One region of the Lactiplantibacillus kimchii genome, then DNA from elsewhere that is predicted to be linked to it. Evidence: riboswitches for the same ligand, from Rfam matches in the RefSeq annotation. Region 1 holds a riboswitch; the other holds the start of a gene.

Evidence for each region. Region 1 has a riboswitch for preQ1 ahead of C5Z26_RS05840 (nucleoside hydrolase). Riboswitches for the same ligand answer to the same signal wherever they lie in the genome.
Region 2: it holds a riboswitch for preQ1, as region 1 does, so the genes downstream of both, C5Z26_RS09875 (QueT transporter family protein) here and C5Z26_RS05840 (nucleoside hydrolase) in region 1, are expected to answer to the same signal.

Annotation. Positions count from the first base shown of each region.
Region 1 is NZ_CP027194.1:1,159,357-1,163,755, forward strand. It holds gene C5Z26_RS05825 (ABC transporter permease) at 1-210, shown strand, start outside; gene C5Z26_RS05830 (ABC transporter ATP-binding protein) at 223-897, shown strand; gene C5Z26_RS05835 (ECF transporter S component) at 981-1,532, opposite strand; gene C5Z26_RS05840 (nucleoside hydrolase) at 1,529-2,518, opposite strand; PreQ1 riboswitch class I at 2,541-2,585, opposite strand; gene C5Z26_RS05845 (dihydrofolate reductase family protein) at 2,997-3,533, shown strand; gene C5Z26_RS05850 (cation:proton antiporter) at 3,594-4,399, opposite strand, start outside.
Region 2 is NZ_CP027194.1:2,037,377-2,041,775, reverse strand. It holds gene C5Z26_RS09890 (L,D-transpeptidase family protein) at 1-567, shown strand, start outside; gene cbpA (cyclic di-AMP binding protein CbpA) at 716-1,354, shown strand; gene C5Z26_RS09880 (bacteriocin immunity family protein) at 1,522-1,812, opposite strand; gene C5Z26_RS09875 (QueT transporter family protein) at 2,064-2,573, opposite strand; PreQ1 riboswitch class I at 2,582-2,626, opposite strand; gene C5Z26_RS09870 (RNA-guided endonuclease TnpB family protein) at 2,812-3,951, opposite strand; partial or broken gene C5Z26_RS12830 (IS200/IS605 family transposase) at 4,018-4,119, opposite strand; gene argF (ornithine carbamoyltransferase) at 4,189-4,399, opposite strand, start outside.

The DNA.
Region 1 (4,399 bases):
CAAAGTATCGTCATGGCGCTAATCGGGATTGTCGTTGGCCTCGGGATTACCGTTGGCCTGGCTCAAATTATGCCGGCTGGATTACCCTTTGTGATTAACTGGTTACAATTTAGTGGTTATAGCTTAGCCTTACTCGCCGCCGCCATCATTGGTGCGCTATTATCATGGCGAACCGTTGCTAAAATTGACCCAGCCGTCGCCATTGGATAGGAGGAACGAACCATGTCACAACCCATTTTACAATTACAACAAATCACTAAACAATTTGGTCAGGGTCATACCGCCATTACAGCGCTCAAAGACGCTAATTTTGAAGTTAATGCCGGTCAATTCGTTGCCATTATCGGCCCATCTGGTTCTGGCAAAAGCACCTTTTTAACCATTGCCGCCGGACTCCAAACCCCGACTAACGGCCATGTTATCTTAAATGGCACCGAACTGGCCTCCCAATCTGAAAAACAACGGTTAGCTTATCGTTTTGACGAGATTGGCTTCATTTTGCAAAGTTCCAATTTGATTCCTTTTTTAACTGTCACTGAACAACTAAAACTCGTCGACAAAATGGCTAAGCGACCGTTCCAAAAACAACGGGCCACTGCCCTATTAGCAGAATTAGCATTAAGCGAGGTCGCCAAAGCCTACCCCAATGAATTATCCGGTGGTGAACGACAACGGGTCGCCATTGTCCGGGCTCTTTATAATGATCCCAGTGTTATCTTAGCCGATGAACCCACGGCCAGCTTAGATACACCACGGTCAATTGATGTGGTCCAACGATTAGCCAAAGAAGCCCATCAGCATCAAAAAGCGATTGTCATGGTAACTCATGACCAACGCCTGATTAAGGATTGCGACGTCGTCTATAAAATCGAAGATGGTTTGATGACCCGTCAATAACAAAACGAGAGACCAAAAAAAGTCACTGCAAGTCGTTGCGGTGACTTTTTTGCATCGATCATCAAATGACCAAAACGAAGTGCTTAATTTGCCTGTGGTAACCGATAATGTAGTGCTTGATAGACGAGTGCTACGATGTAAACCGTTAAAAAACGATCTAAATAATCAGTACTAATTTGTATTAAAAAGACCGCCAATGGTTTACTTAGTCCGGTTCCTAACAATAGTTGCACCAACAAACTTGAACCGGACGATGTAATTCCATGAAATAGAATCACCGTGATACCAGTACTGAGCAACGTTCCTGGTAATGAAATCGCTAACGCTAACCACCAATTATGCCGAAACTGATTGGGTTTAATCCGCCGATAAAGGGCACCGGCAACCAAACCCGTTAACAATTGTACCGGCAGAAAGAACAACGCATATAAATCCGTCGTGGTGCCAACAATCACGCCAGTTGCGCCCCCTACTAGCATCCCACCGAGTGGGCCAAAAACAGCTGCCGCTAAGACGGTCCCAATCGAATCTAAATAAATCGGTAATTTCAACATTAATGCCAGGTTACTGCCGACAATATTTAAGGCAATCAGTAACGCTAATAAAGCTAGGGTCTTGGGCTTTAACTTTTTCATGCGCCCACCACCTTTAATTGGTGCAAGGTCGCTGATAAGTCCGGTTCCGTTGCGCCAGCAACTCGTGTTAAGAATAAACGCCAAAAAGCAGCGACATCGACGTGTGTCTCAACCAAGCTGTTATGTGGTCGCTGCCAAAATTCATGGTCATCGACAATTGATTGCCCCCGGGCCACGTCATCGGTGGCAACCACCGCCGTATATGCTGAAAAACCGGTTAAGATTGTCGGCTCAAGCATTACAGCCACCGCTAGCGGATCATTAATGACACACCCGATGACCCGTTCTTGTTGCCAATGAAAATCAAAATAAAAACGCGTAATTTTTTTAATAAACTGTCCCATCACTGGATTAATCGCTTGGATATATTCTAGCAAGCTCGGCGTCAACACAATCTGGCGCGTCACATCTAAACCAACCATCTGAATTGGGACTGGTAACTGGTCAAAAACCAGTTGAGCTGCATCCGGATCACACCAGAAGTTATACTCGGCCACCGGCGAACAATTCCCATGACTACGGTAATTACCACCCATTAACGTAAACTGGGCAACCTGCTTAAAGACCGCTGGTTGCTGTTGTAAGACTTGAGCGATGTTGGTCAGTGGTCCCAATGCCAAGATTGACGTCGTCGGCGCCGCAGTTAACGTTGCGATGATAAATGCCACCGCATCAGTACCCACCGTCACCGTTGTAATCGCTGGCAATTGACTATTACCTAACCCATCATCCCCATGCGTATCTTGAGCACTCGTATAAGGCACCCGCAACGGGGCTTTCGCACCAACGTGGACAGGAATATCCAAGCGTCCCGCTAATGCTAAGACTTTTAATACATTTTGTGCGCCCAACTCAGCGGGGACATTCCCACTGACAGTAGTAATTCCAACCACCTTTAGTTCTGGCGATTTTAACGCCAATAACAAGGCCAAACTATCATCAATGCCGGGATCACAGTCGATGATTACTGATTTTATTGCATCCATTTTCCTACCTCCGATTAACATGAAGTTCTTGGTTTTTTATCCTGGGAAGTTTACGAACCAGGCCAGTGGCCGCCATGTTAGGCACCACTGATTGCATAAATGCACTTCTAAGTATACGGGATACGGACTGAAAAAAGAATCACTTTTCACGACTACCACCGACATTGGGCTTAATTTTGACACCAGTTGCTGGAATTCAAAAAAATTAACCCATTTTAAACTTAACTAATTAACTTGGACTGCTGAACCGTCAATTCAAGTCAATCTTTAAACTTAATTGGGGTTTCTTGGATTATTTTGGTAAAAAAAGCGTTAATTAGTTCGCCATTCCAACATTCATGGTTAACTAATTAACGCTTTTTTTCGGCGATTTGCCTGTTCTGCCACCATCACCCCACGTTTTTCCGGATTTGTTGCTTAGTTAGCAGATAAAACATGTTACAATATGGTTACAAAACTAAAAGTAGGTGTCCAATTTATGCGCAAAGTTCAATTTTATGGCGCCGTTTCGATGGATGGTTATCTAGCCACCAAAGACAACCGGCTCGATTGGTTGTTCAAGACTACTGGCGCCGAGGACGCGCCCACCGCTGAGTTCATGCAACAAGTCGATACCGCTATCATGGGGCGGCACACTTATGATTATACGATGGAACAGACCACCGATCAGCTCATTAATCCTTACAATCCGTTAACTCAAAACATTGTCATGACGTCAAACCCACATCCGGGCGATGACCGGACCACGTTCACCAATACCGATGTCACGACTTTAGTCGACCAATTACGACAAGCCGATGGCGCCAATATTTGGATTGTCGGTGGTGCGGGCGTCTTGATGCCTTTATTGACCGCCAATTTAGTTGACGATCTATTCATCCAAATTGCGCCCGTTTTACTAGGGACAGGAATTACACTATTCACACCAACTAGCGACTATCACCAACGATTTGAACTTGTTGCGACTAATCAATATGGTCAATTAGCAGAAGTTCATTATCGCCGCTTATCTTAATGGACAACAAAAAAAATTGCGCCAAGAATTTTATGAATTCTTGGCGCAATTTTTTATAACCTATACTTTATCTAACTGGGCTTGATGATGAATTGATTGTCGCAATAATAACGGTGCAATCAGCGTCGTTAAAATAATGGCCGTGATTACCGCCGAATAACGATCGGCTGATAATAACTTACCTTGATACCCAATTTGAGCAATGATTAGGGCCATTTCACCACGTGAAACCATCCCGGCGCCAATCTCATAGCCACTGGTCCAACTAAAGCCCGCTATTTTAGCACCAATACCAGCCCCAAGTAACTTCGTGACCACCGCAGCGACTGTAATGACAACGATGAACCAAAAATCATTTGCGAATCCTTTAAAGGACATGTTCAACCCGATACTAACAAAGAATACGGGAATAAATACGGCATTTCCAATGGGCTGAATATGTTCATCAATCACCGTGTGATAGTCGGTCTGTCCAACCGCAATACCAGCAAAGAATGCGCCAATAACCGCACTCAAGCCAATAAAATCAGCAAAATAAGCTAACCCAAAGCAAATCACTAATGACATTAAAGTAACCGAAGTTGGCACTAACAACGCATCGCCAATCTTCATCAGCCGTGGCACAATCCACTTCACCACCACATATAACCCCACAAAGAAGGCGGCTTGAATACCTAACGACAATCCTAAGTTCGTCGAACTACTACCGCTAGAGCCCACTTCACTACCGAATAGACTCACCATCAGGCTTAAAATCAAAACAGCCAAAACGTCATCAACTACCGCGGCGCCTAAAATCGTCGTCCCTTCCTTGCCATCTAAAGCATTGAGTTCCTTTAAAACTGCGACCGAAATTGACACTGAAG
Region 2 (4,399 bases), 880 kb from region 1:
ACCACGCGGACTTTTAAGAGCACTAAGCGAGGAACGGTCAAAATTAGTGGTGGGTTCTACGGTTGGACCATTAAAACCGAGGCAGAAGCGAAAGCCTTAGCCAAGCAAGTCTTAGCGGGCAAAGACTTTACCCGCTCACCACTCATCAATGGTTCTGGCTATAACACCGATCAGACCGATATTGGTCACACGTATATCGAAGTTGATAAAGTCAACCAACATATGTGGGTCTATGTCGATGGCAAAGTCAAAGTTTCGACGGACGTTGTTACCGGGAAACCTGGTAAACATGCGACAACTACTGGTATCTGGGATGTTTGGAGTAAACAAAAAAATGCCACACTCAAAGGTGACAATGATGATGGCTCTAGCTATTCGCAACCGGTCACTTACTGGATGCCATTCGATGATACCGGTGAAGGCATTCATGATTCTGCTTGGCAGACTAAATATGGGGGCACTTGGTATAAAACCAATGGTTCTCACGGTTGCGTGAACACGCCACCCAGTGTCATGGCTAAAGTTTATGCAGCGGTTCCGGTTGGCACCCCCGTTGTCGTTTTCTAATTTAAATCTAATTTAAGAAGTCAGTCCGGTCACTTATCGGACTGGCCTTTTTTGATTCATGACTATCACACGGCGTATATTACTCCCCCACCAACCTGGCTTTTATGGTATGCTTTATTAAAATAAACTAATAATTGGGGGATTTATCATGTTATTAAAAACACTCGTTAAACCGAAAGAACGTTTAACTACGGTCACCGCCGACGCAACACTAGCGGAAGCGCTCCAAGTCTTAGAAGATTCTGGCTTCCGGTGTGTCCCAATCCTAGACGAAACCGGTCACATTTTCCGCGGTAACGTTTATAAAATGCACATCTATCGGCATAAATCACGTGGTGGTGATATGTCATTGCCAGTTACGGCGCTGTTAAAGAATGCCACCAAAACAATCCAAGTCGACGCTGCTTTTTACAATGTCTTCTTCTCAATTAAAGACTTACCTTACATCGCCGTTTTAGATGAACATGGTTATTTCTACGGCATCTTGACCCATACGCGGCTCCTCGACATGCTCTCACAATCTTGGAACGTCAACGTTGGCAGCTATGTTTTGACTGTCGTTTCAATTGGTGAACGGGGTGACTTAGCCGCCATGGCCAAGATCATCACGAAATACACCTCAATTGCTGGTTGTTTGACGCTAGATGTGCAAAGCGGCACGCTCGGTCATCGGACCTTATTCACCTTGCCAGAAGACGTTGATACGGAAAAACTCAAACGCATTACCGATAACTTGAATCGCAAACAATTTAAGGTGATTGAAGTGGAAGATTTACAAGCTGAATAATCCACACCATTATTAAAAAGCGCGAGACAAAAATCGACATGCAAAACAGTCATTGCAAGTTATGAATCCTTGCAATGACTGTTTTTTCGTTTGTCCCACGCTTTTTTCTAACATCTTGATTTAAAGCAATACTGACTAAAGTTTCCGCTTATTGTGCTTCAATTCGTTTAATCGAAATAAACCATCCCGCGCTTACCAGTGCCAAGATGTTGACGCGATAGTTCACTCAAAAATGGTACTAAAACTGGCGTTAATTCTTGCTTTAAAGCTAAATGGGCCAATTGTGATTCTAAGCTAGTTGCGACTTGTTCCTCATAGGTCCCCTTAGTTAGTTCCAGTTGTGACTGCGCTAGTAATTGCCGTTCAACCGCTGAAATACTTGGATCAGCACTTAGCTCTGTCAACTGCTTCAAACTATCCGTCTTAGCTCTTTGGTTCTTTTTTTGCTTTAAATTCATTAGTAACCACCCATCCTAACGACTTGATTACGAAAAGTTCACCCAATAATAGTTGCTCAACAACTAAATTCAGTATAAGCCTAATCAACATCGTACTCGCAATAACGACACCAACGTGCTAAATAACGACATTAACGTCAAAACAAAGTAACTTTTCGCGTTAATGTCTCTCGACAAATCGTTTACGCCTTTCAAATTAAATCGACAACAAAAACTGGTCAGACAAGTAATTGCCGACCAGTTTTTTAAAGTTACCGACTAATGCGGTCACTAAATTGTAAGATACGATTCAAACCAACCATAATGGGCGCCGTAATCGTCATGATAATGAATTCAGAAAGGGCCGTCGTTAAGTAAGTTGGCCAAAAGGCTGTCGCGCCACCAACTAGCATTAACATCCAAGCAATCATGCACATTGAAATAGTAAATAAAATAATATTTAAGACCAAGCGTTGCCAAACTTTGGTGAGTTTGGGGCCAAGCCAACTCACAACTAACAAGGCAATTAGCGATTGCGCCCCACCAAAGACCACGTTTAGTAAGCTAGCTCCCGGGCCAAAGGCATCAAATAAGATAACTCCCGCCACAATCCCCCAAATATATTTCCGGTTAAAGACGACCAGATGATTCAAGCCTTCCGAAACTCGGAATTGAATAGCGCCCGAAGCTAAGTTAAAAGCAGCCGGACCAACGGATAAAACGATATAAATAGCCGCGACTAAAGCATTAATAATCCACGGCCGAATTTTTGATTGCGTCATATTGCAAAATCCTCCTAGTTTTTTAACGTGGGATGGTTACGAACCACGTATTTTTTTACAGCGGATTCCATCGTAGCACTGGCACAACCCTATCGCAAGGGCCACTTAGCTGTGAACTACTCGGCCATGAATGACTGAGCTTCTGAGAACACTGCCAACTTACACAATAGTGCGAGCACTATGCACAGCGGTTACAGCTATTTATCACGGCTCGTTCCGAGCCTAGTTAGCCTTTTCTTTAAGCTTTTAATATATTCTTGGCGGCGTTAATGTCACGATCATGATTAACACCACAACTAGGACATGTCCATTGTCGGATAGCGAGCCCATGCTTGCCGTCATCGTAACCACAGTCAGCACAGATTTGACTAGTTTTCCTGGGGTTCACAGTGACCAGTTGCTTACCATACCAAGCACATTTATAGTCAAGTTGAGTGCGTAGTTCCCGCCAGGCTTGATTGGCAATTGCTCGAGCTAACCGATGATTGCTGAGAAGATTTTTGGTTTTCAAATCTTCAATTTTAATCACATCGTACAACGTTACCAGTTTCTTGGTGAGTTGATGCAAATAGTTATTTCGCTGATTAGCGATTTTTTCGTTATATTTGGCAACCATGAGACGCGCCTTGCGATAATTACTGAAGTCGTTCAATTCACGCGGCTCTACTACTTGATTGTGTTTATCCCACGCAATTTCTTGCATGGCTTGTAACCGACGTCGGGCTAGCCGTTTTTCCCAGTAATGTTTCTTTTGCGATAAGGCTTTATCAAAACGAATGGTGGGATATTTGACCCCATCACTGGTAATCATTAGATCCGCTACGCCCATATCAATCCCAACCGATTGCTTAGTTTTAGGCAGTTTTTGGACGTCATTATCGACTAACACAATGGCGTAATATTTGCCGGTAGCGGATAGCCGGATTGTGACATTCTTAATCTTACCGGTGAGTTGTCGGCCAGATTTAAAGGCAATATTTCCTAGTTTGGGTAATCTGATCAGGTGTTGGCTTGTTTGACTAATATTATGATTGACTGAATTAGACTGATAACTCTGTTTGGGAAACTTACGTGATTTGAACTTCGGAAAACCAACGTGTTCCTTAAATAATTTCTGAAAAGCATGATGTAAATCACGACTAACATGTAAAAGACTGGTTGATTCCGCTTGCTTGAGGAATGGGTATTCCTGTTTGAGACACTTAATCAGATCATTCATGCCAAATTCGTTGACGTAGGCGCCACCGTTATTATGGCGCTCAATCTGCATGCTCAATAGTTGGTTCCAAACAAAACGACAGCAACCAAAGTTGTTAATGATTTTTTCTTGTTGATTAATTTGAGGGTATATTCTTGTTTTAATTGCCCGCAGTGTCATCTAAAGATACCTCTCTTATTCGTCGGCCGTTGATATATTTAACAATTACTTGCTGGTTAGTGGTGCCGATAACTTTTGCGGTACATTAACTAATAAGTGGCTACAATCGTCGTGACCAATTTCCATCCGTTCAATACTAAATCCGTATTTTGAAACAATTTCTACTAAATAGACGCTACTTACAAACCAAAAAGCGATTCATCATGTCCTTGAAAGAACGTGTTTCCTCGCCTAATTTCAAAAAAGCTGGTCTGGAATGAATAAATGACCCAGACTGACTGCCATGATGGCCTTAATCGCAGGCATTCGATTCCCAGCTTCTTGAAAAATGACCGCTTGTGGCCCATTGAAGACAGCATCTGTAATTTCTACCGCAGCCAAATTAAATTGTTGTCCCAATTTTGCACCAATGACGGTTTGCTGATCATGAATTGCTGGCAAGCAATGC